Regions from separate parts of the Halomonas sp. MCCC 1A11062 genome, predicted to be linked through region 3. Evidence: predicted binding sites of a transcription regulator. Region 3 holds the regulator's gene; each other region holds the start of a gene.

Region 1 (5,639 bases), on a different contig from region 3:
GCTTGGGTGCCATTGCGTCTTTTTATCGATTTATTTCATTTAAAATCAATTCGTTGCTATTTCGTTTGTGATGCCTGTCAAGAGGTGTGTCCGACTCACAGGCGCCGAGACGGTGCGCTCGGGTTGTGCGATGCACCATTGCTGCCTGTGTCATCTTCAGGACTCGATCCCCGTTTCGGCCGTTGGCTGGAGGATGTCGGCCAGCCCCAATACGGTCTGGGCGATCTCGGCCATGCTCTTGCTCTGGTCCATGGCCATCTTGCGCAGAAAGGCGTAGGCCTGCTCCTCGCTCATCTTCTGGTGGGACATGATCAGGCCCTTGGCACGCTCGATCAGCTTGCGCTCGCGCAGCGCCCGGCGTGTGTCCTCCAATTCGTCGCTCAGGGCCTGCAGGCGCCCGGCCTGGGCGCGCATCAGCTCCACCAGTGAGCGATTGAGCGAGGAGCCTACCACCCGGGCGGTGACCTCGCCGAGCTCCTGGCTGGCGCTGCCGTCGAGCAACTCCACCAACTGCTGACACACGCCCGGCAAGGCATCGTTCAGCTGTCGGGTCAGCTCCTCCCGCTGTGTCAGGCTACGCCGTGCATCCAGAGTCCGCGTCAGGCACAGGCTGGTCAGTTCGCCGATCATGAAGGTTTCGACCCGCTGCATGGCGTCGATCCGCCAAGTGGTCAATTCGTACCAGGTCTCGCCCAGGGTGCTGGCGTTCTCCGGCAGCGCAACGTCGCCGCAGGCCATCTCGCGCAGTTGCTGAATGCCGGCCAGCGTGCGGCCGGGCATCTCCTGCTGCCACAGTTGGCGCACCGCCTCGCTGGTGAATTCGAGGCAGGTGTCGAAGCAGCGCTGCTGGGCGTCGATCAGGTGCAGCAGCAGCTGGCGATGGGCGTCGTCGAAGGTGCCGGAAGTGAAGCCGGCGGCGCCGCAGGCGCGCTCCTGGCCGGCCAGCTCCTTGCCCTGCATCAGGTGAAAGATGGCAACCAGGGCCAGGGTGATGTCGGGGTCGCCGGCGGTATCGGCGACTTCGAACACCACCGAGAGCAGGGCGCTGATGAGCTGATTGTACGATTGCGTTGCCGCATCGGGGCTGGTGCCGAGTGCGGCGATGTCGTCACGCAGTGCGTCCAGGCCTTCCAGGGCGTGCCAGACGAAGGCGACCCGCTTCAGCAAGCGGGCGGTGGCGGCGGGGCGACCGGCGGTCTCGCCCAGTGCCTCCAGGCGGGTGCGCAGGGCGCGCTCGGTGGCCTGGCACTCGTCGATACGCTCCTGACGGCGCTCGGTAAAGCGCTGTCCGCCGGAGGCCAGATAGACGTTGGAGGCGCCACGCTCCTTTTGCAGCGCATGGATGAAACGACTGACGTCGCCGACGATGTCGCAGGCGGCGGTAAGGTGCTCGAGATCGTCGATTTCGCAGCGCTTGGCTGCCAGCAGCAGGCATTCGGCGGGTGTCATGGCTCACCTCATTCACGCAATGGCCGCCGCCCCGAGGGCGGCGGCCAGTTTGGGCAAGCATTGCGGCAGTGAATGCCGCTGTGCTTGCGATCAGCGCAGCGACAGCGCGCCGGCGCCGGTATCCTCGCCCACGGCCTGGCGATAGGCTTCGGCTTCCTCGGCTTCCGTTTCGTCGCTGAAGCGCACCAGCAGAGCGCAGGAGGCCAGCACCAGCACGATCAGGCCGAGGTAGAACAGGCCTTGCTGATAGGTGATGGCTTCGCTGCGGAAGAGGAAGGCGGCAGCCACGGCACCCACATTGCCACCGGCACCGACGATGCCGGCCACCGCGCCCAGGGCCTTCTTGTTGATGAAGGGCACCACGCCGTAGGTGGCACCTTCGGCCATCTGCACGAACAGGCTGAACACCAGCATGATGCCAATGGCGTACGACAGCACGTGCATCTGCGAGAAGGCCACCAGGGCAATGCCTTCGCAGATCAGGGCGATGAACAGCCAGCGCACGCGCCCCTTGAGGCCACCGTTGCGGGCAAACAGGTCGGAGAACACGCCGCCCAGGGTGCGGGCGAAGACGTTCATCAGCCCGAACAGACCGGCGATCATGCCGGCGGTGGCCAGGGTCAGGTCGAAGTGATCGAAGAAGTAAATGGCGGCGATGTTGTTGATGGTCAGCTCGACGCCGAAGCAGATGGCATAGACCACGAACAGCGCCCACACGCGGATGTCCTTGGCGGCGGACATGAAGCTCTTGCCGGCACTGTTCTCGCCGTTGGCGGGGGGCAGCTCGCCACGTGCGCGCAGCTCATCGAAGTTGCCGTTGGGAGCGTCCTGGGTGAACAGCCAGTAGCCGATGCCGGTGGCGAACATCACCACACCCGGCACCACCATGGCCAGACGCCAGCCCAGCGTCTCGCTGACGCCCAGCATCAGCAGCCCGGAGAAGATCAGCGGCATGACGATCTGCGTGGTACCGCCGCCCAGGTTACCCCAGCCGGCGCTGGTGGCGTTGGCCGTGCCCACCACGTTGGGGGCAAACATCATGGTGGTGTGGTACTGGGTGATGACGAACGAGGCGCCGATGGCGCCGATGGCCAGGCGCGCCAGCAGGAAGGTCTCGAAGCTGTTGGCGAAGCCGATGCTCATCACCGGAATGGAGCCCAGCACCAGCAGGCCGGTGTAGGTCTTGCGCGGCCCGATGCGATCGCACAGCACGCCGATCAGCAACCTCACGATCACCGTGATCAAGACCGAGGCGATGATGGTGTTGCCGATCTGGGTTTGGGTCAGGTTCAGGTCTTCGCGCACCACCGCCATCAGCGGGGCGATGCCGAACCAGCCGAAGAAGCAGATATGAAAGGCGAACCAGGAGAAGTGGAAGGCACGCATCTGTGGCGTGCGCAGGCTCAAGAGACGAATTCGGTTCGCCTTGTTGAGAATTTCCATGGGCTATGACCTCGTACGGATTGTCGATACATGAGTTCGCCCTTCTCCGTTGAAGGTCAGGTCTGACGCACTCGTACTTCCCCTGGAAGCCTGGTCCACGCCTACCCGGCAATTTGATTCATATCAAGCAATCCGTTTGCCATATTCTTTTGTTGTTCAGTTAAAACATCGAGTTATGGTTTGATGGGTGGATCGAAGCTCGTACGATCCTGGAAGAGAATGGCAAGAGAGCGGCAGGAGAGTCGCCACAGGGTGGCAAGAATGGTGCAGTGCCGCACGAAAATGCCCCCTGCTGGTGCTAGGGGGCGAGATCAGACCGGCAGGTTTCAGCTCGTGTCAGTACATGGCCAGTTGGGTGGCGTCGCGCTCACAGCTGAGAAAGGTGGAGTTTTCCAGCCATTCGGGATCGGGGAAGTAGGCGAACAGGTAGTGGTCTTCCTTGATACTGTCGATCAGCGGATAGGTCACTTCCTGGCGTACCGCCGGGCAGCCGTGGCTGCGCCCCAGCCGGCCGGTCTGGCGGATGAAGGCCTCGCTGACGTAATCGGCGCCGTGGATCACGATGGCACGCTGATAGGCCAGGTCGTTGACGCCTGGCTCCAGCCCCTCGAGACGCAGGGAGTAGCCGTTGCGTCCGTAGTAGCTGTTCATGGTGCGAAACAGGCCGAGGCTCGACTGATAGCTCTCGGGGGTGTTGGAGAACACCGTGGCCTCGGCATCGCCCGAGCCGCGGCCGTGAGAGACCAGCTCCTCGAACATCAGGCGCTCCTGGCTCAGGTCGAAGACCCACAGGCGCGGCTCGGTAGAGGGGCGGGAGAAGTCGATGACGGCCAGGCGTCTGGCGTCGGGCTCGGCGCAGGCCACGGCCTTGGCGGCAAGTTTCAGCACCACCGGGTTGGCGTCGGGAGCCAGGTTGGCCAGGGTCCGGCCGAGCGGTGCGGCAGCGGAATACGAAAGCCCCGCCTGGCTCAGGAAGTTGCCGGCATGGGCGGTGGGCAGGGTGACCAGCAGAGAGGCGGCCAGGGTCGAGAGCGGAAGTCGTAGCGTCGGTAAAAAGCGCATCGGCATGCCTATGGCGTTGAAATAGCGCAGCGGCAGCACCGCTAGCGGGGTAACGTAAAGAAAGGTGGTGGGCTCGGCCGGCTTGCAGCCACGGGCCAGGCACTATTATGAAGAGAGGGGCCAGGAAGGCCAGACCAGCCATCAACGGAGCAGGGGTTATCGATGCGCTTTATTACACGGATGGGAGTACTGGTAATGCTGCTTGCCTTCATGCCGGGAGCCTTGGCAGAGGAGCGAGCGCGGCAGTCGAGCGTTGACGATACGGGCGACAGGCCGAGTCTGTCTCGTGCGCTGGCCGACGAGAGCGAGTTGCTGCAAGCGTTTTATGCACGGCGCGACCATCGGCCGGCCTGGCAGGATGAGGAAACGATAGCCGGGCTCGTTTCAACGCTGCGGGCCCTGGAGGAGGACGGCCTGACCCCCGAGGATTACCGTCCCGACGAGATCGAGGCGGAGTACCGCAACGTGCGCGACGAGGACGCGGACAGCGAACGGCAACTCCGCTACGAGCTGTTTGCCAGCCGCATGTTGTTCACGGCGCTCAAGCATCTGCAGCGGGGCAAGGTCGATCCCCAGTCGCTGAGCGCGGATTGGGAGGTGCCGGTGGAAGCGCCCGACCTGGATCTAGGCGCGATATCGGATGCCATCGACCAGCAGCAGTTCGAACGCATTCTGGAAGAAGCGCGGCCGCCCTATACGCCCTACCTACGGCTGCGTGAAGGGCTGGCTCGCTATCGCGACATAGAACGGCAGGGCGGCTGGGAGCGGCTGCCGGAACGCGATAGTGCGCTGCGTGTGGGAGACGACGACGACGACGTGGAGCTTCTGCGTGAACGTCTGGCCGTGGCCGGTGTGCTCGAAAATGGGGCGACCGACGACGGGGATGAAGACAACAAGGCGACCGACAATGGCGCCGCTTCCGGGGAGGCTCGGGAGGGCGCCGATCCGCGGCGCTTCGACAGCGAACTGGAAGCGGCAGTGCGCCGTTTCCAGCGGCGGCACCTGCTGGAGCCCGACGGTATCGTCGGACGTCAGACGCTTGCGGCGCTCAACGTTCCCGTCGAGCGGCGTATCGATCAGATCCGCCTCAACATGGAGCGTGCCCGCTGGCTGCTGCACGGCCTGCCCGAGGCCTACGTGCTGGTCGACATCGCCGGCTACGAACTCAGCTATTTCCGGCCCAACGGTGAGGTCTGGCGCTCACGTATCGTGGTGGGGCAGCCCTATCGGCGTACGCCTTCGCTACGCTCCGAGATCACCCACATGACCGTCAATCCCACCTGGACGATTCCCCCCACCATCCTGCGCCAGGACGTGCTTCCGGCGGTGCGTCGCGACCTGGGCTATTTATGGCGGGAGCGAATTCAGGTGCTCAGCCCATCCGGGGAGCCGCTCGACCCATGGCGGGTCGACTGGGACAACCCCGGCAACATCGTGCTGCGCCAGGCGCCGGGTCCGCAGAATGCCCTGGGACTGCTCGCCATCCGCTTCCCCAACGATCATATGGTCTATCTGCACGACACGCCGGCCCAGGGCAACTTCTCGCGCCAGCAGCGTGCTTTCAGCTCCGGCTGCATCCGCGTCGAGAACATTCGTGAGCTGGCCCAACTGCTGTTCGACGATACCGACAGCGATCACGACATCGAGGCGCGCATCGACAGCGGGGAAACGCGCAACGTCTCGCT
Region 2 (5,639 bases), on a different contig from region 3:
TGAAACGTGAGAGCGCACTCTCGTTCCGCTCGATTTCCTGCATGGCAGCTCCTTGCCGTAAGAGAGGGCATCCAGCCCGACTGCGTCGAGGTCGAGAATCAGCCTAGTCCCCTTCAGCGAGCTGCGCCTAATAAGCAGAAGCTGCGAGCGTGTTCTTGAGTGACGAGCGTTACGGTGTCGGCGGCGCTGCCAGAGCCTTGTCTCCGGCGGCGGGGGTCGTCTCGGTCATGCGCACCACGCTGCCGACCACGATCAGGCAGGGCGAAGGCAGCGGCGAGGCGGCCAGTTTGGCGGGCATGTCGGCCAGGGTGCCCACCAGCGAGGCCTGTTCGGGCAGGCTGGCGTTGGCCACCAGCATGATCGGCCAGTCGTCGGGCAGCCCGTTGCGCCGCAGCCCGGCGCAAATAGCCTCGACCTTGGTCAGCCCCATGTAGAAGATCAGCGTCTCGTCCTGGCGCGCCAGGGTGGCCCAGTCGGGCTCGCCGTCCTTGCGGCACAGCTGGGCGGTGATGAAGCGCAGCTGCTGGGCGTGGGCGCGGTCGGTGAGCGGAATGCCCATGCCGGCCGCCGCCGCCGAGGCGGCGGTGATGCCCGGCACGATCTCGGCCTGAATGCCGCCCTCCGCCAGCGCAGCGAGCTCCTCGCCCATGCGACCGAACACGCCGGGATCGCCGCCCTTCAGTCGCACCACCGATTTACCTTCCTGTGCCAGCTTCACCAGCAGCGCGCCGATCTCGGCCTGGGGCACACTGTGGTGGCCGCGCTCCTTGCCCACGTAGTAGCGCTCGTGGCCGGCGGGAATCAACGCCAGCACGTCGTCGCCCACCAGGCGGTCGTAGACCACCGCATCGGCTTGCTGCAGCAGGCGCGCGGCCTTCAGCGTTAGCAGCTCGACGTCACCGCTGCCCGCCCCCACCAGGTAGACGCAGCCGGCACGACACTCACCGTCCAAGGTCACGGTGGGCGCCGGCGTGGAGCGCGACCCGCCGAACGGCGAGCGCACGATATGGCCGAGGCCGTGCAGGCGCGACAGTGCCGCCTGACCCAGCGTTTTCGGCAGCAGCGCCTTGAGCCAGGCCTCAGGCGACAGCAGGGTCTTCAATTGGCTCAGCGAGCGCATGGGCCTTCTCCTCTTCGATCAGCGATTTCAGCTCGGGAATGCAGCTTCCGCACTGGGTGCCACAGGCTAGCCGGGCGCCCAGCGCCTCGACGCTGTCGTCGCCTTCACGGATGGCTCCTAGGATAGCGCGTTGACCCACCTGATGGCAGCTACACACCACCGGCCCCTGGTTGGCGGCGCCATCGTCGCAGCCGGCCAGCAGGCGGCGGCGGTGCTCGGCGGCCATGCTCTCGCCACTTGCTGCTTCGCCGAAACGCTCGGCGAGCCAGGCCAGGTTGGGCAGCTCCTTGGGCGGCCCCGACATGAACCACCAGCGCAGGCGCCCGGCGTCATCGACCCCCGCGGCACGCAGGCGCCCGCTAGCCGGGTCGGTGCACCACAAGGTGGGCGGCACCGGCAGGGTCGCCTCGAGCCAGCTCAGCCACTCCGGCGAGGCGGTTTCCATTTCGCCGCGGGCGCTTTCAATCCTGCCGTTGGCGCTAGCTGGTTCTCCGCCGGCCAGCTGCCAGCGCTGAGCGGCGCCCAGCGGAATCCGCGCCCAGTACTGGCTGCGGTCGCACCAGCGCGATTCGGCCACACCCAGGTCGTCCGCCACCAGCAGGGTGGCCTCCCACTCCACCGGCAGCGGCGCCAGCGCCACCGCCCCGTGCTTGGATTCCGGCTGGCCGGAAACCGGGTCGACATGGTTATCGATCAGCGCTCCGGAAAAGGCCGAGCCGCTGAAGTAACCGTTCCAGTGCATCGGCACGAACACCTCGCCGCGGCGCTGCCCGCGCGACACCCGCACGCGGCCGACATAGCGACCGCCGACGCCCTGCAGGCAGGCCAGACCCTGCTCTTCCACCCCCAGCGCAGCGGCATCTTCCGGGGCGATCTCGATGAACGGCTCGGCACGGTGGTTCATCAGCCGCGGCGAGCGGGCGGTACGGGTCATGGTGTGCCACTGGTCGCGAATGCGCCCAGTATTGAGCCGCAGCGGGCGCGCCGCGTCCAGCTCTTGGGCGGGCGCACGCGAACGCACCGCTACCATCCGCGCCAGCCCATCGGGCGTGGCGAAGCGGCCGTCGGTGAAGAGCCGCGCGGTGCCGCGGGGGGCAGCGACATTGACCGGCCACTGGATCGGCTCTAAAGCATCGTAGGCGGCGCGGTCGAGCCCGGCCAGACCGGAGATGTCGAACAGCCGGCGCCGCTCACCCGGCCCCTCGCCGTTCTCGAAGCCGGAGAGCCGGGCGTGCTCGTCGAAGATCTCGCTGGGGTGGGTGTAGCCGAAGGCCTCGCCGAAGCCCAGCCGCTTGGCCACCTCGCACAGCGCCCACCAGTCGTGCCGGGCCTCGCCCGGCGGTGGCAGGATGCCGCGCTGGCGCGAGATGCGCCGCTCGGAGTTGGTCACCGTGCCGTCCTTCTCCGACCAGCTCGAAGCCGGCAGCACGATATCGGCATAGGCCAGCAGGTCGGCATTGGCCATGCAGTCGGAAACGATTACCAGCGGGCATTTCGCCAGCGCCGCGCGTACCCGGTCGGTACGCGGCAGGCTCACCGCCGGGTTGGTGGCCATGATCCACAGCGCCTGCACTTCGCCGCGCTCGATCGCTTCGAACAGCGCCACCGCCTTGTGGCCTGGTCCTTCGGGCAGGCACGGCACCAGCCCCGCGGTGGTCCAGAAACGTGTCACACGGTCCCGCGCCCCGGGGGTGTCGTAATCCATGTGGGCGGCCAATTGGTTGGCCAGCCCGCCCACCTCGCGCCCGCCCATGGCGTTGGGCTGGCCGGTGATCGAGAACGGCCCCGCCCCCGGCAGGCCGATCTTGCCGCCGGCCAGGTGGCAGTTGATGATGGCGTTGCCCTTGTCGGTACCGCTGCTCGACTGGTTCACCCCCTGGGAGAACATCGTGACCACGTGCAGGTGGCTGGCAAACCAGTAGAAGAAAGTCTCCAGACGCTCCGCATCCAGGTCGCAGTCGGCGGCGATGGCTTCCACGCCGGCATCCTGCTCTTGCGCCGCGGCCAGCGCCTCCTCGAAGCCCTGGGTATGCGCCTCCAGATACACCCGGTCGAGCTTGTTGCGCGCAGCCATCCACGCCAGCAGCCCGGTGAACAGGCGGGCGTCGCTGCCCGGCTTGAGCCCCAGGTAGAGGTCGGCGAGCTCGCAGGTGTCGGTCACCCGCGGGTCGATCACCACCACCCGCAGCAGCGGGTTGCGCTGCTTGGCCACCTTCAGCCGCTGATAGAGCACCGGATGGTTCCAGGCCAGGTTGGAGCCCACCAGCACCACCAGCTCGGCCTCTTCGAGGTCCTCGTAGCAGCACGGCACCGCGTCGGCGCCGAAGGCGCGCTTGTGGGCCGCCACCGCCGAGGCCATGCACAGGCGCGAATTGGTATCCAGGTGAGGCGTGCCGAGAAAGCCCTTGAACAGCTTGTTGGCAACGTAATAGTCCTCGGTGAGCAACTGCCCGGATAGGTAGGCAGCAAGTGCTTCGGGACCGTGGGCATCGCGCACCGCCCCCAGGCGGCTGGCCACCGCATCCAGTGCGGTGGCCCAATCGCTCTCCACACCGTCGACGATGGGCCGGGTCAGGCGACCGCCATGACCCAGCGTCTCGTGCAGGGCCGAGCCCTTCACGCACAGGCGGCCAAAGTTGGCGGGATGCTGCGGGTCGCCCTGCACGTCGACGATCTCATTCTTCTCGACGCTGGCCACCACGCCACAGCCAACGCCGCAGTAGGGGCAGGTGGTTCGGGCTTCGCGCATGTCGATCTCCTCTGGAGCACTCTTGAAACGACGATCTCGAAACGACGACGCCCGCCAACGCTTCCCCGGGATATTACTGAGGGAAGGTTGGCGGGCGTCGTTGCCGCTCGGGCGCTGACGGTGCGCCCATGTCGATATTCACTGATGTGTATCAAGCAGAAAGCGTGCCATGGCGAGAATAACCATCCCCTTTCAGGCAGATGTCATGCTTTGCCTTCCCGCCCAGCGTCGTGCTTCATGCTGCTTCGCACCATGACCCGGCGCCCCGGCCCGGCCATGCACCAGGCTGGTGCCGAGTGGCCAATTCCGCTGCTGCTGTGCGGCCTTTCACTCACCAGGAGAGTGGCGCCTGGCGGGCGCATGGGCGTGAAAATGCGCAACTGGAATATCTTTTGCATGTTTCTTGCCAGGTACTCGGTAGCGAAACCAGAGCCAGACCCGATAACGCCAGACACGAGCGACGCCTATGCCCTCACCCCTGAACATCCTGCTGGTCGACGACGAGGTAGTTCGCGCCGCCATGGTCGAGGAGGCGCTGATGGCCGAGGGTCACCGGGTCATCTGCCGACTGACCAGCCCCGCCAGCCTCAACGAGATGGTCGCGCGTCACCAGCCCGACGTGGTGATCATCGACATGGAGAGCCCCGACCGCGACACCCTGGAGAGCATGGCCCTGCTCAACCGCGAGAACCCACGACCGGTGGTGTTCTTCGCCGACCAGCACGACTCCGACATGCTGCAGGCCGCGCTCAAGGCCGGGGTCAGCGCCTACGTGGTCGACGGCCTGGTGCCCGAGCGGGTCAAAGCCATCGTTGAGGTGGCCATTGCCCGCTTCGACTCCTTTCACAGCATGCGTCAGGAGCTCGACAAGGCACGCAACCAACTGGCCGAACGCAAGCGCATCGAACGCGCCAAGGGCCTGCTGATGAAGCATCAATCCTGCGACGAGGAGCAGGCCTACCGCATGCTGCGCAAGCTGGCCATGGACCGTGGCCAGCGCATCGCCGAGGTCGCCGACAGCGTCATTGACGTTCTCGAACGCCTGAACCTGACATCGCCCCAGGGGCGAACCGCCGACAAACGGGGTCCCCGCTCATGAGCCACCCGCACCATCACGCCACCTCGCCGGAACTGGAACGCCTCACCCTCGGCTTCGTGCCGCTGCTCGATGCCGCCCTGCTGATCGTCGCCCGTGAGTGCGGCTGCTTCGCCGATCAGGGGCTCGACGTCTCCCTCTCGCGGGAGAACGCCTGGGCCACTCTGCGCGACAAGGTCGCCGCCGGCCTGCTCGACGGCGCCCAGATGCTCGCCCCCATGCCGCTGGCCATGAGCATGGGGCTGGGCCGGGCGCCCTGCGACACCCTGGCCCCGCTGCTGCTCAGCCGTAACGGCAACACCGTGACGCTTTCCACGGCCCTGAGCGAGGCCAGCGGCGCGACGCTAGGCGACGACCCGGCTGCCAGCGCACTGGCACTGGGCAACTGGCTGCGCGGCCCCGGCAGCGACAAGCGCCCCCGCCTGGCCATGGTCTATCCCTACTCCTGCCAGCACTATCAGCTACGCGAATGGCTGACCCTCGGCGACATCGATCCCGAACGCCACGTGGAACTGGTGGCCCTGCCACCGCCGCGCATGGTGGAAGCGTTGCGCAGCGGAGAGATCGACGGCTTCTGTGCCGGCGAGCCCTGGGGCACCCTGGCCCGGCACTGCGGCGCCGGACGGCTGGTGACCACCGGCGACCAGCTATGGCCCGACCACCCAGAGAAAGTG
Region 3 (5,639 bases):
TCCAGTGTCATGGCAACTCAGCGAATGCCGGCGCCCTGGGCGCGGGCCTGGGCCTTTTCCTTGTGCTTGACCAATTGGCGGTCGAGCTTGTCGGTCAGCGCATCGATGGCGGCGTACATGTCCGGGTCGGAGGCTTCGGCATGCAGGTCGGCACCGGCGGCATGCAGCGTGCAGGCGGCCTGTTGGCGCTCCTTCTCGATGGACAGGGTGACCTGGACGTTGGTGATGTTGTCGTAGTGCCGTTGGACGCGGCTAAGCTTCTCGCTCACGTAGTCACGCAGGGAATCGGTCAGTTCAACATGATGGCCGGTGATGTTGACTTGCATGACAAGCTCCTTCGTCCTTCGAGTGGTGGTTTGATTGTAACCCTTTTTGCCTCCTTGCAAACCCCTCCGAACGACGCTCTTGTCCGCTGTCAACGCTGCGTTTCGACTTCAACGAAAGCGCTTGCGTTCGCTCGAGGAGGGTATCCCCAGCGCTTCACGATACTTGGCCACGGTGCGGCGCGCCACCTGAATGCCGTCGTCGGCCAGCAGCTCCACCAGGCGGCTGTCCGAGAGCGGCTTGCGCGGTGGCTCGTCGGCGATCAGCTTGCGAATGCGGGCGCGAATCGCGGTGCTGGAGTGAGCGTCCCCCTCGCCGTTGCCGCCGACATGGCTGGAGAAGAAATACTTCAGTTCGAATACGCCGCGCGGCGTGTGGATGAACTTCTGCGTCGTCACCCGCGATATGGTCGACTCGTGCATCTCCACGGCCTGGGCGATGTCGGCCAGCACCAGGGGCTTCATCGCCTCCTCGCCCTGCTCCAGGAAGTCGATCTGGCGGGCCATGATCTCGCGCCCCACCCGCAGCAGGGTGTCGTTACGGCTGGCCAGGCTCTTCATCAGCCAGCGAGCTTCCTGAAGGTGGTCCTTGAGAAACTGGTTGTCCTGGCTCTTGTCGGCGCGCCGCACCAGGGCGACGTAGTCGGGCTGGATGCGCAGCCGTGGCAGCGCTTCGGCATTGAGCTCTACGCGCCAGCCGGACTCGTCGTGATAGGCGACCAGGTCGGGGGTGATGTAGTTGCTGCCGACCTCGGCATAGTCGCTGCCGGGGCGGGGGTTCAGGGAGCGTACCAGGGCAATGGCGTCGTCGAGGGCCTCGTCGTCCAGGCTCAGGCGGCGCTTGAGCAGGCGGCGGTCGTCGGCGGCCAAGGCCTCGAGAAACTGGCGCACCAGGCGGCGTGCCTGGGGCAGCAGGGGAGTGTCGTCAGGCAGGGTGGCGAGCTGCAGCATCAGGCATTCGCGTAGATCCCGGGCGAAGACACCGGTGGGTTCGAACTGCTGCAGGCGCAGCAGCACCTGCTCGACCTCGCGGGTGGGCAACCCCTCGAGGCCCTGGCGCCGCAGGCCGTCGCGGATCTCTTCCAGCGGCTGGGTCAGGTAGCCGGTGCCGTCCACGGCATCGATCAGGCTCTCGGCAATCTGGCGCTGACGCTCGTTCACATCGATCATCGCCAACTGCCACATCAGGTGGCCGGCCAGCGTCTGCCCAGAGGCCTGGCGTTCGAAGTCGGGGCCTTCACCGGTGGCGCCGGCGGCGCCGCTGCCATGATCGGGATAGGTATCCGTCCAGTCGCTGTCGGTGGAGAGCTCACCGGGAATTTCGCTGGCCCAGTCGTCGCTCTGGGGTTCGCTGACGGCCTGTTCGCCGAAGCCGTCGTCGAGCTCCAGCATGGGATTGGACTCGAGAGCTTGCTGGATCTCCTGGCGCAAGTCCAGGGTGGAGAGCTGCAGCAGCGCGATGGCCTGCTGTAGCTGTGGTGTCATGGTCAGCTGAGTGCCGACTCGCAGTTGCAATGATGCTTTCATGGCCATGAGAATAATGGGCTCATTTGCCGGAAAGACTCTACCCTAGACTGGCCGAGGATCACTTGCAAGAGCTCGAGGCTGCAATAAGCATGCCATCGGCAATATTCATGCCTGTTAGAAGCTTTTAATTTAAGATCAGATTCTTGCTTGTCGGCGAAGAATGCGTTATGGGCGCGAGAGCGCTATAGCCGGAAGTCCTCGCCGAGATAGACTTCGCGCACGCGCCGGTTGGCCAGGATGGCTTCGGCGTCACCTTCCGCGATGATCTGGCCGTCGCCGACGATATAGGCCGAATCGCAGATGTCCAGCGTCTCGCGAACGTTGTGATCGGTGATCAGCACGCCGATGTCGCGGGCCTTCAGCTGGCGGATGATGCCCTTGATCTCGCCCACCGAGATCGGGTCGACCCCGGCAAAGGGCTCGTCCAGCAGAATGAAGGCCGGCTCGGTGGCCAGCGCCCGAGCGATTTCCACTCGCCGCCGCTCACCCCCGGACAGGCTCATGCCCAGGTTGTCGCGGATGTGCGTGACGTGAAAGTCCTCCAGCAGCTGCTCCAGGCGCTGCTGACGCCCCTGACGATCCAGGTCCTTGCGTGTTTCCAGGATTGCCATGATGTTGTCGGCCACCGAGAGCTTGCGGAAGATCGAAGCTTCCTGAGGCAGGTAGCCGATGCCCGCCTTGGCGCGCTCGTGCATGGCACTCTTCGAAAGATCTAGATCGTCGATGCAGACGTTGCCGGCATCGGCCTTGACCAGCCCCACGATCATGTAGAACGAGGTGGTCTTGCCGGCTCCGTTGGGGCCGAGCAGCCCCACCACGCAGCCCTGTTCGATGGAGAGACTGATGTCGTGCACCACGCGCCGGCGCTTGTAGCTTTTCGCCAGGTGACGGGCGTGCAGGGTCTTCATCGCCATCTCAGCGCTCCGGCTGCAGGGTCATGCGAATGCGTTGGCGTCCTTCGACGCCTTCGCTCTCGGCGCGGGCCTGAACCACGCGACGGTCGAGGAAGTACTCGAGATAGCCGCCATCGAAGGTGTCCCCACCCTGGTGCAGCTCGGCGCGGTCGATCAGTTCGACGCGGCGTTCGGCCGCGTGATAGATGACGGTACGTCCCCAGCCGCGGACCACGGGCTGATCGGGGTCGGGCTGCTGTTCGAGGTAGGCGCGCTCGCCGCGGGCCGTGGCGCGTGACAACTCTCCGGCCGCGTTGCGCCGGAGCTCGACGCGGTCGCCGGTGATACGCATGGTGCCCTGGCGAATGTCCACGTCGCCGGTGTAGACCGCCGTGCCGGCGACATCGTCGAGATCGAGCCGGTCGGCCTCGATATGGATGGGCTGGTCGGCGTCGCGCTGCTGGGCCATGCTCGCGGCAGGGCTCCATGCCAGGCCGATCAATGCCAGGGTGAGCAGCATGCGTGGCGTTGGAAGCTTGCGTCGCTTCATGGCGTGAGTTCCTCCAGGGTGACGGGGTCGGCCTGTCCCGGCTGAGCGCCTTCCGGGGGATGATAGCCGCGCACATTGTCGGTCAATCGTGCCCGGTTGTCATGGATCCAGACGTCGAAGCGTTCGCCGCGCATGTGCTGCGGCGGTTGCTGCAGCAGCGCCGGCGTATCGCTCCAGGCGTGTCCGACATTGGCGTCGTAGTGCAGCACCTCGGTATCGAGTTGCCAGCGCTCCTCGGGGGCGAAGAGCCGTGCGTCGCCGGTCAAGGTCAGCGGGTTGCCGCCCGGGCCGAGCCGCCCCTCCTGGCTGTTCGCCACCCACTGTCGTCCTTCGCGGTCGATCAGGTGCGCCAGCGGCGTGACGGCACGTGTCACGTCGTCGTGGGGGGTGTGTACCAGGCGCGGGCTCTCCAGCCGCTGATGAGCGCGGCCTTCGAAATCGAAGCGTGTCAGGCGGGCCTGCTCCAGGAAGTAGTCGGGCTCGCCGGCTTCGTCGGTGGGTACCGGGCCGGGGGGTGGGGGCCGCCATGGGTCCAGCCAGGTGATCAGGCCGCCCAGAGCCAGCAGCAGCAGAAACAGCCAGATACGGAACGAGGGGCGCGGCAGACGACGCAGCATCGGCGGGGCGACCTCAGCGCTTGCCGTGCAGGTAGGTGTCGATCAGGGCGTCGCGATGTCCCTGCGCCTCGAGCAGCAGGTCGCAGATCTCGCGCACTGCGCCATGGCCGCCGCTGCGCTCGGTCACGTGATCGGCTAGGGCGCGGATGTAGGGCGGGGCGCCGGGCACGGTAATGCCGACACCTGCGCGCTGGATGGGCGCCAGGTCGGGCAGGTCATCGCCGCAGAAGGCGACCTGCTCGAGCTCGATGCCTTTGCGATTGCAGAGTTCGCGGAGAGTGGTGAGCTTGTCTTCGCAGCCCTGAAAGACATGATCGACGCCCAGTGCGGCGGCGCGATGGCTGACCATGGGTGACTCCCTGCCAGTGATGAAGGCGACCTGTAGCCCGGCGCGGCGCAGCAGCTTGATGCCCAGGCCGTCCTGAGTGTGGAACGCCTTGATCTCCACGCCGTCGGCCTGGAAATAAAGCCGACCGTCGGTGAGCACGCCATCCACGTCCAGGGCGAGCAGGCGGATCTTGCGCAAGCGGTCGAGCAGACGCGGGTCGAGGGTCGAGGTGGCGAGCGCCATGGGCTCTCCTTGTCAGAGTGAATTCAGATCACGCCGCTTCGCAGCAGGTCGTGCATGTGCAGGGCACCGATCGGGTGACCATCGTCATCGACCACGGCCAGCGCCGTGATCAGGTTGTCTTCCATCATGCGCACCGCTTCGGCCGCCAGTAGGTCGGCGCTGATGCGCTTGCCGGGACGGGTCATGACGTCGTCCACCGTCAGCCGGCTGAGATCCTGGTGCTGATCGAGGGTGCGGCGCAGATCGCCGTCGGTATAGACACCGATCAGACGATTCTGCTCGTCGACGACGCAGGTGAAGCCGAGTCCCTGGCGGGTGATCTCGAGCAGGGCGTCGCGCAGCGGGCTGCCCAGCGGCACGCGGGGCAGCCGGTCGCCCTGATGCATCAGATCGCCAACCCGCAGCAGCAGGCGCTTGCCCAGGCTGCCGCCGGGGTGGGAGAGGGCGAAGTCCTCGGCGGTGAAACCGCGTGCCTCGAGCAGCGCCACCGCCAGCGCATCGCCCAGTGCCAGGGCGGCGGTGGTGGAGGCGGTCGGTGCCAGGTCGAGCGGGCATGCCTCGCGTTCGACCCCGGCGTGGAGGTGGGCATCGGCGTGGCGGGCCAGGGTCGAGTCGGGGCGTCCCGTCATGCTCACCAGCGGTGTGCCGATGCGCTTGAGCAGTGGTAGCAGGGCGGTGACTTCCGCCGTCTCACCGGAATTCGACAGGGCCAGCACCACGTCGCCCGGGGTGATCATGCCCAGGTCGCCATGGCTGGCTTCGCCGGGGTGTACGAAGAAGGCGGGGGTTCCAGTGCTGGCCAGGGTGGCGGCAATCTTGCCGGCAATGTGACCGGATTTGCCCATGCCGGTTACCACGACGCGGCCCTGGCAGGCGAGCATCAGCTCGCAGGCGCGGTCGAAGTGGCTGTCGAGCCGTCCGGCCAGCGCGGCAATGGCCTGCTCCTCGATCTGCAGGGTGCGACGGGCGCTAGCCCGCATGGGCGAGTCCCCTTCCGCTGGGACGTTCTCGATTGTCGGCGTTGAGGTGTCGTTGGTCATGCGCTGATTGTTGTCCTTTGCGGGGAATCGCTCAAGTGGCACCGCTGGTTGCCGCGGCCAGCCAGGTCAGATAGACCAGATAGATGCCCAGGAAGAGCATGCCGGGTAGCCGCCCGAG
Region 4 (5,639 bases), on a different contig from region 3:
TCGCCGAGGACGACTACCGCGCCGCCGCCGAGCGCAGCAATCGGGTCGCCTCGCCCAAGCCGTTGTCGGTCTACGTGCACATCCCGTTCTGCAAGAGCCTGTGCTACTACTGCGCCTGCAACAAGATCATCACGCACAACACCGAGCGTGCGGCGGAGTATCTGGACTGGCTGAAGCAGGAGATCGGCGTGCAGGGGGCGTTGTTCGACGAAACCCGCCGCATGACCCAGTTGCACCTGGGCGGCGGCACGCCCACCTACCTGAGCAATGCCCAGCTCGGCGAGCTGATGGCGGCCCTCGACGAGGCGTTCCATTTCGCCCCGGTGGAGGAGCGCGAGTTCTCGCTGGAGGTGGATCCGCGAACGGTCACGCCGGCACAGATCCATGAGCTGCACGATCTCGGCTTCAACCGGCTGAGCTTCGGCGTGCAGGACTTCGACGCGGACGTGCAGAAGGCGGTCAACCGCCTGCAGAGCGAGGAGCAGGTGGTCGAGCTGGTGGCCGCCGCCCGCGAGGCCGGCTTCCAGTCGGTCAGCGTGGACCTGATCTACGGCCTGCCGCTGCAGACGGTGGCGAGCTTCGACACTACGCTGGACAAGATCATCGCCCTGCGCCCGGACCGCATCGCCAGCTACAGCTACGCCCACCTGCCCGAGCTGTTCAAGGCCCAGCGCCTGATCCGCCCCGAGGACATGCCGCCGCCGGAGCGCAAGCTGGAACTGCTCGAGCTCACCATTCGCCGCCTCACCGCCGCCGGCTACGTCTACATCGGCATGGACCACTTCGCTCTGCCCGACGACGAGCTGACCCTGGCCAGGGAGAACGGCACCCTGCAGCGCAACTTCCAGGGCTACTCCACCCATGCCGACTGCGACATGATCGGCCTGGGCATCACCTCCATCGGCAAGGTCGGCGACAGCTACAGCCAGAACGTCAAGGAGACCGCCCAGTATCAGGCGCGGCTCGAGGAGGGGCGGCTGCCGGTGATGCGCGGCTATCGCCTCAACGACGACGACCGCCTGCGCCGCGACGTGATCAACGCCCTGATGTGCCACGGGCGCATCGATTTCGCCAACATCGAGGCGTGCCACGACATCGCCTTCCGCGACTATTTTGCCGATGCCCTGGACCAGCTCGAGGAGATGCAGGCCGACGGCCTGCTGGCCATTAATGATGACGCCATCGAAGTGCTACCCGCCGGGCGCCTGATGATGCGCAACATGGCCATGGCCTTCGACGCCTACCTCAAACCCAACGAAGGGCGTTTCTCGCGCACCGTCTAAGACGCCCACCGAAACACAACGGCGCCCCGCGGGGCGCCGTTTGCGTTTCCTCAACCGGCCCGTTCGAACAGCAGGTTGTTCTCCAGATGGATGTGCTCCATCAGGTCCTCGCGGAATTCGCGCAGGCCGGTGTAGAGGGCGCGCCAGGTGGTGCAGGCGCCCTTGGGTGGGGTGATGTCGTTGGTGAGCAGCATCACCTGCTCCAGGTTCTCGCCGTGGTCGTCGTGCTCGTGGCGCATCACCGCGATCGGCCCCTGAGCCTGGGCGCCCATGCCGCTGCGCAGCATGGGGAACAGGATCTGCTCCTCCTTCTGCATGTGGCTCTCCATCTCCTGGTGAATGTCCATCAGCAGGTCGGCCAGCCCGTTGGGGCAGCTTTCGCGCTCGCCGTGGACCTGCTCCACTCGCCGCGCCATGCGGATCAGCTCGGGCAGCTGCTGACGATGCACGTCATGATAGCGGGTCAGGATGTGCTCGATGAGCTCGTCGTTGCTGGCCTCGCGCCAGTCGCGCTGCTCGCTGCTGGCTGCCGGCAGCGCCTCGAGTTCGGCCACGAGCCTGTCGACATGCAGGCCGGCACGCTCGGCGGCCTGGCGCAGGCTGATGCGCCCGCCGCAGCAGAAGTCGATGTTGTGGGTGTGGAAGATGCGGGTCGCACCGGGCAGCGACAGGGCGATACGGCCAACGGTTTGTTCGAGCAGGTCCATGTGTAGTTCCTCTGCAACGGGGATGTCATCCTGTACAGAGCAAGCGCCATGCCAGTTTTTTTACTGCTTTACTTTCAATGATATGAAGTGGTCATGGTTGAAATGACCTTGCCGTGATAGGGTTAAATTTACCCTGATAGGTATTATTAACCATGCTCGACGATTCCCTGCTGGCCGACCTGACGGCCGATCTGCCCAGCGCCGTGCGCCTGCAGCGCCTGGTGCGTACGCTGCGCGAAAGCTTTCGTTGCGGTGCGGTGTGCCTGCTACAGCTTCAGCAGGACGTCCTGGCGCCGGTGGCGGTGGAGGGGCTGGTACGTGAGGCGCTGGGGCGGCGCTTCGAGGTGGCGCGTCACCCGCGTCTGGCCGCCATCCTCACCAGCCGCCGTTCGACCCTGTTCCCGCCGGACTCCAGCCTGCCCGATCCCTACGACGGCCTGGTCGAGCAGCAGCCGGGGGAGCCGCTGCACGTGCATGACTGCATGGGCATCAGCCTGCACGTGGAGGGTGAGCCGTGGGGCGTGCTGACCCTGGACGCCCTGGTGGCGGGCACCTTCGACGAGGCCTCACGCACGGCGCTGGAACGCTACGCGCTGCTGGTGGAGGCCGCAGTGCGCGTCTCGCGTCTGGAGCAGGAGGTGCGCGCGCTGCGCATGGCGGGCCATGGCGGCATCGCCCATGTCGAGCCGGGCGAGGGCGGTGAGATTCTTGGCCACAGCGCCGAACTGCAGCGACTGCTGCACGAACTCGACGTGGTGGCGGAAGCGGACCTGCCGGTGCTGCTGATGGGCGAGACCGGGGTGGGCAAGGAGCTGTTCGCCCGACGCCTGCACCAGCGCTCACCGCGATGGGAGCAGCCGCTGGTGCAGGTCAACTGTGCGGCGCTACCCGAAACCCTGGCCGAGAGCGAGCTGTTCGGTCACGTCAAGGGAGCCTTCTCCGGCGCTACGGCGGATCGGGCGGGGCGCTTCGAGGCAGCCAATGGCGGCACCCTGTTTCTCGACGAGGTGGGCGAACTGCCGCTGCCGATCCAGGCCAAGCTGCTGCGCGCGCTGCAGAACGGCGAGGTGCAGCGCCTGGGCGAGGATACCCCGCGCCGGGTCGACGTGCGTATCATCGCCGCCACCAACCGTCAGCTGGCCGACGGCGTGCGCGACGGCCTGTTCCGCGCCGATCTCTACCATCGGCTGTCGGTCTACCCGGTGGCCATCCCACCGCTGCGCGAGCGTGGTAGCGACGTGCTGGTGCTGGCCGGGCACTTCCTCGAGATCAACCGTACCCGGCTCGGTGTGCGCAGCCTGCGCCTGGCGCCGAGGGCCGAGGCGGCGCTGCTGGGCTATCACTGGCCGGGCAACGTGCGCGAGCTGGAGCACGTGATCAGCCGGGCGGCGATCAAGGCGCTGGGCCACGGCGCCCGGCGCGACGACATCGTCACCCTGGAACCGGAGTGGCTCGACCTGCCTCACGGCAAAACGTCAAAGGACGAACCGTTGAAAGCCGATTCCCGCGCACCCGACATCCGGGAGTTGGCAACGCACGGCGTCGAACCGCTACGCCGTCAGGTCGAGGACGCCCAGCGACGGGCGATTCGCCAGGCCTTGACGGCGTGCGACGGGAGCTGGGCGAACGCCGCCCGCCGCCTCGCCGTGGACCCCAGCAACTTGCACAAGCTGGCCCGCCGCTTGGGGATCAAGTAGTTATCGGAAGGTCTAAAAGTCAAGAAGCAGCGTTAACGAAGGCCATATATATAGTGCTTGATCGGTAGTGGTTGTCTAGATATGGTAGCCAAGGCCCCGGTTGGGGGCAGTGTCACAGGCTTGACGCACATCAGTACGGGCAGGCGGCGTCGAGCTTAGGATGATCGGTTTCATGGCCACCTGGCCGCACCGAATCCATGGGTTCGCTCCACCGGAGAGTCGCTATGCTTCCTCTTTCTCTGTCGCGCTTGCCACGTCCGCCCGCCCCGACCCGCCTGATTCGCGCCATCGACCCCCGCGTGCCGCTTGTCCTGAAGCGCCAGCTGATCGAGCCGCTGCTCAACCGCACCTTCGCCGAGCCTTTGGCCGAGGGCGAGTTCGATGCGCTCGACGGGCGGCGCATCTCGCTGCACATCGAGGACCTGGGCGTAGCGTTGACGCTGACCCTCGAAGCGGAGCGCTTCCGGCTCAGCCCGGAGATGGGCGAGGCCACCATTCGCGGCGGCTGGCGCGAGTTTCTGTGCCTGGCTACCCGGCGCGAGGATCCCGACGCCCTGTTCTTCCAGCGCCGCCTGGTGATCGAGGGCGATACCGAGCTCGGCCTGATGGTCAAGAACCTGCTCGACAGCCGCGAGGAGGGGTTGGCCCAGGGCCGGCTCGGCGATTGGTTGGCGCGCTTCGAGCGCATGGCGCGCCAGGAACGTTGAACGATTCGAATTTTTGACCCTTACTGGAGATTCCTGCATGAGTACTTCCACCAAGGCCGTCAAGACATCCCAAGAGGTGCCTATGCAAGCGCCCTCACGCGATATCTGGGACTCCAAGTATCGACTCAAGGATCGTCATGGCCGCCCCGTCGACAAGGATGTGGCAGCGACCTGGGAGCGCGTCGCGCGCGCCCTCGCCGCGGTGGAAGGCGACAAGGCCGAGGAGTGGCTGCCCAAGTTCCGCTGGGCGCTGGAGAACGGTGCCATCCCCGCCGGGCGCATCATGTCCAACGCCGGTGCCGAGGACTACAAGCCGGCGGTGAGCCTGATCAACTGCACCGTCTCGCGCACCATCCGCGACTCCATGCATGACATCCTCTCCTCGGTGGTGGACGCCGGCATGACCCTCAAGGCGGGCTGCGGCATCGGCTACGAGTTCTCCACCCTGCGCCACAAGGGCGCCTTCGTGTTCGGCGCCGGCGCCGGCACCAACGGCCCGCTGGCGTTCATGGATATCTACGACAAGATGTGCTTCACCGTAGCCTCGGCGGGCGGCCGCCGCGGAGCCCAGATGGGCACCTTCGACGTCGGCCACCCCGACGTGCGTGCCTTCATCGAGGCCAAGCGCGAAGCCGGCCGGCTGCGTCAGTTCAACCTTTCGCTGCTGATCACCGACGAGTTCATGGAGGCGGTGAAGAACGACGCCGACTGGCCGCTGGCCTTCCCGCTGCACGCCGGCGAGAAGGAGGACGTCAAGTCCGAGGACCTGATCTACCGCGACTGGCCGGTGGTCGAAGAGGGCTACACGGTCGACGCCGAAGGCCGCGTGGCCTGCCGCATCGTCGAGGTAATCAAGGCGCGTGAGCTGTGGGACACCATCATGCGTTCCACCTACGACTTCGCCGAGCCGGGCTTCATCCTGATCGACCAGGTCAACCGCATGAACAACAACTGGTTCTGCGAGGAGATCCGTGCCACCAACCCCTGCGGCGAACAGCCCCTGCCGCCGGAAGGCGCCTGCCTGCTGGGCTCGGTCAACCTGACCCGTTTCGTCATCGACCCGTTCGGCAAGAAGCCGCGCTTCGACTGGGAGCGCTACCGCCAGGTGGTGGCGATCTTCACCCGCATGCTCGACAACGTGGTCGAGATCAGCGGCCTGCCGCTGCCCGGCCAGCGCCGCGAGATCGAGGCCAAGCGCCGTCACGGCATGGGTTTCCTCGGCCTCGGTTCGACCCTGACCATGCT

The links. The regulator sigma-54, encoded in region 3, starts transcription at its own class of promoters, with help from an activator protein. The targets are predictions, from matches to a motif close to TGGCACNNNNNTTGCTNT.
Region 1: the regulator sigma-54 is predicted to act here: its motif matches at 3,017-3,034, upstream of HOP58_RS15800 (NarK family nitrate/nitrite MFS transporter).
Region 2: the regulator sigma-54 is predicted to act here: its motif matches at 4,064-4,081, upstream of HOP58_RS15890 (ANTAR domain-containing protein).
Region 4: the regulator sigma-54 is predicted to act here: its motif matches at 2,027-2,044, upstream of ytfE (iron-sulfur cluster repair protein YtfE).

The regions. Positions count from the first base shown of each region.
Region 1 is NZ_JABFTW010000015.1:68,979-74,617, reverse strand. Features, by position in the region: gene HOP58_RS15805 (nitrate regulatory protein) at 157-1,449, opposite strand; gene HOP58_RS15800 (NarK family nitrate/nitrite MFS transporter) at 1,540-2,892, opposite strand; gene HOP58_RS15795 (murein L,D-transpeptidase catalytic domain family protein) at 3,229-3,954, opposite strand; gene HOP58_RS15790 (L,D-transpeptidase family protein) at 4,150-5,639, shown strand, end outside.
Region 2 is NZ_JABFTW010000015.1:91,056-96,694, forward strand. Features, by position in the region: gene HOP58_RS15875 (AI-2E family transporter) at 1-43, opposite strand, end outside; gene cobA (uroporphyrinogen-III C-methyltransferase) at 170-1,120, opposite strand; gene HOP58_RS15885 (nitrate reductase) at 1,080-3,869, opposite strand; gene HOP58_RS15890 (ANTAR domain-containing protein) at 4,336-4,968, shown strand; gene HOP58_RS15895 (CmpA/NrtA family ABC transporter substrate-binding protein) at 4,965-5,639, shown strand, end outside.
Region 3 is NZ_JABFTW010000004.1:49,384-55,022, forward strand. Features, by position in the region: gene ptsN (PTS IIA-like nitrogen regulatory protein PtsN) at 1-11, opposite strand, end outside; gene raiA (ribosome-associated translation inhibitor RaiA) at 18-326, opposite strand; gene HOP58_RS05635 (RNA polymerase factor sigma-54) at 435-1,856, opposite strand; gene lptB (LPS export ABC transporter ATP-binding protein) at 2,033-2,758, opposite strand; gene lptA (lipopolysaccharide transport periplasmic protein LptA) at 2,766-3,212, opposite strand; gene lptC (LPS export ABC transporter periplasmic protein LptC) at 3,290-3,910, opposite strand; gene HOP58_RS05655 (HAD hydrolase family protein) at 3,924-4,481, opposite strand; gene HOP58_RS05660 (KpsF/GutQ family sugar-phosphate isomerase) at 4,505-5,461, opposite strand; gene HOP58_RS05665 (calcium/sodium antiporter) at 5,553-5,639, opposite strand, start outside.
Region 4 is NZ_JABFTW010000011.1:464-6,102, forward strand. Features, by position in the region: gene hemN (oxygen-independent coproporphyrinogen III oxidase) at 1-1,283, shown strand, start outside; gene ytfE (iron-sulfur cluster repair protein YtfE) at 1,334-1,990, opposite strand; gene norR (nitric oxide reductase transcriptional regulator NorR) at 2,143-3,687, shown strand; gene HOP58_RS13280 (SCP2 sterol-binding domain-containing protein) at 3,912-4,394, shown strand; gene HOP58_RS13285 (adenosylcobalamin-dependent ribonucleoside-diphosphate reductase) at 4,432-5,639, shown strand, end outside.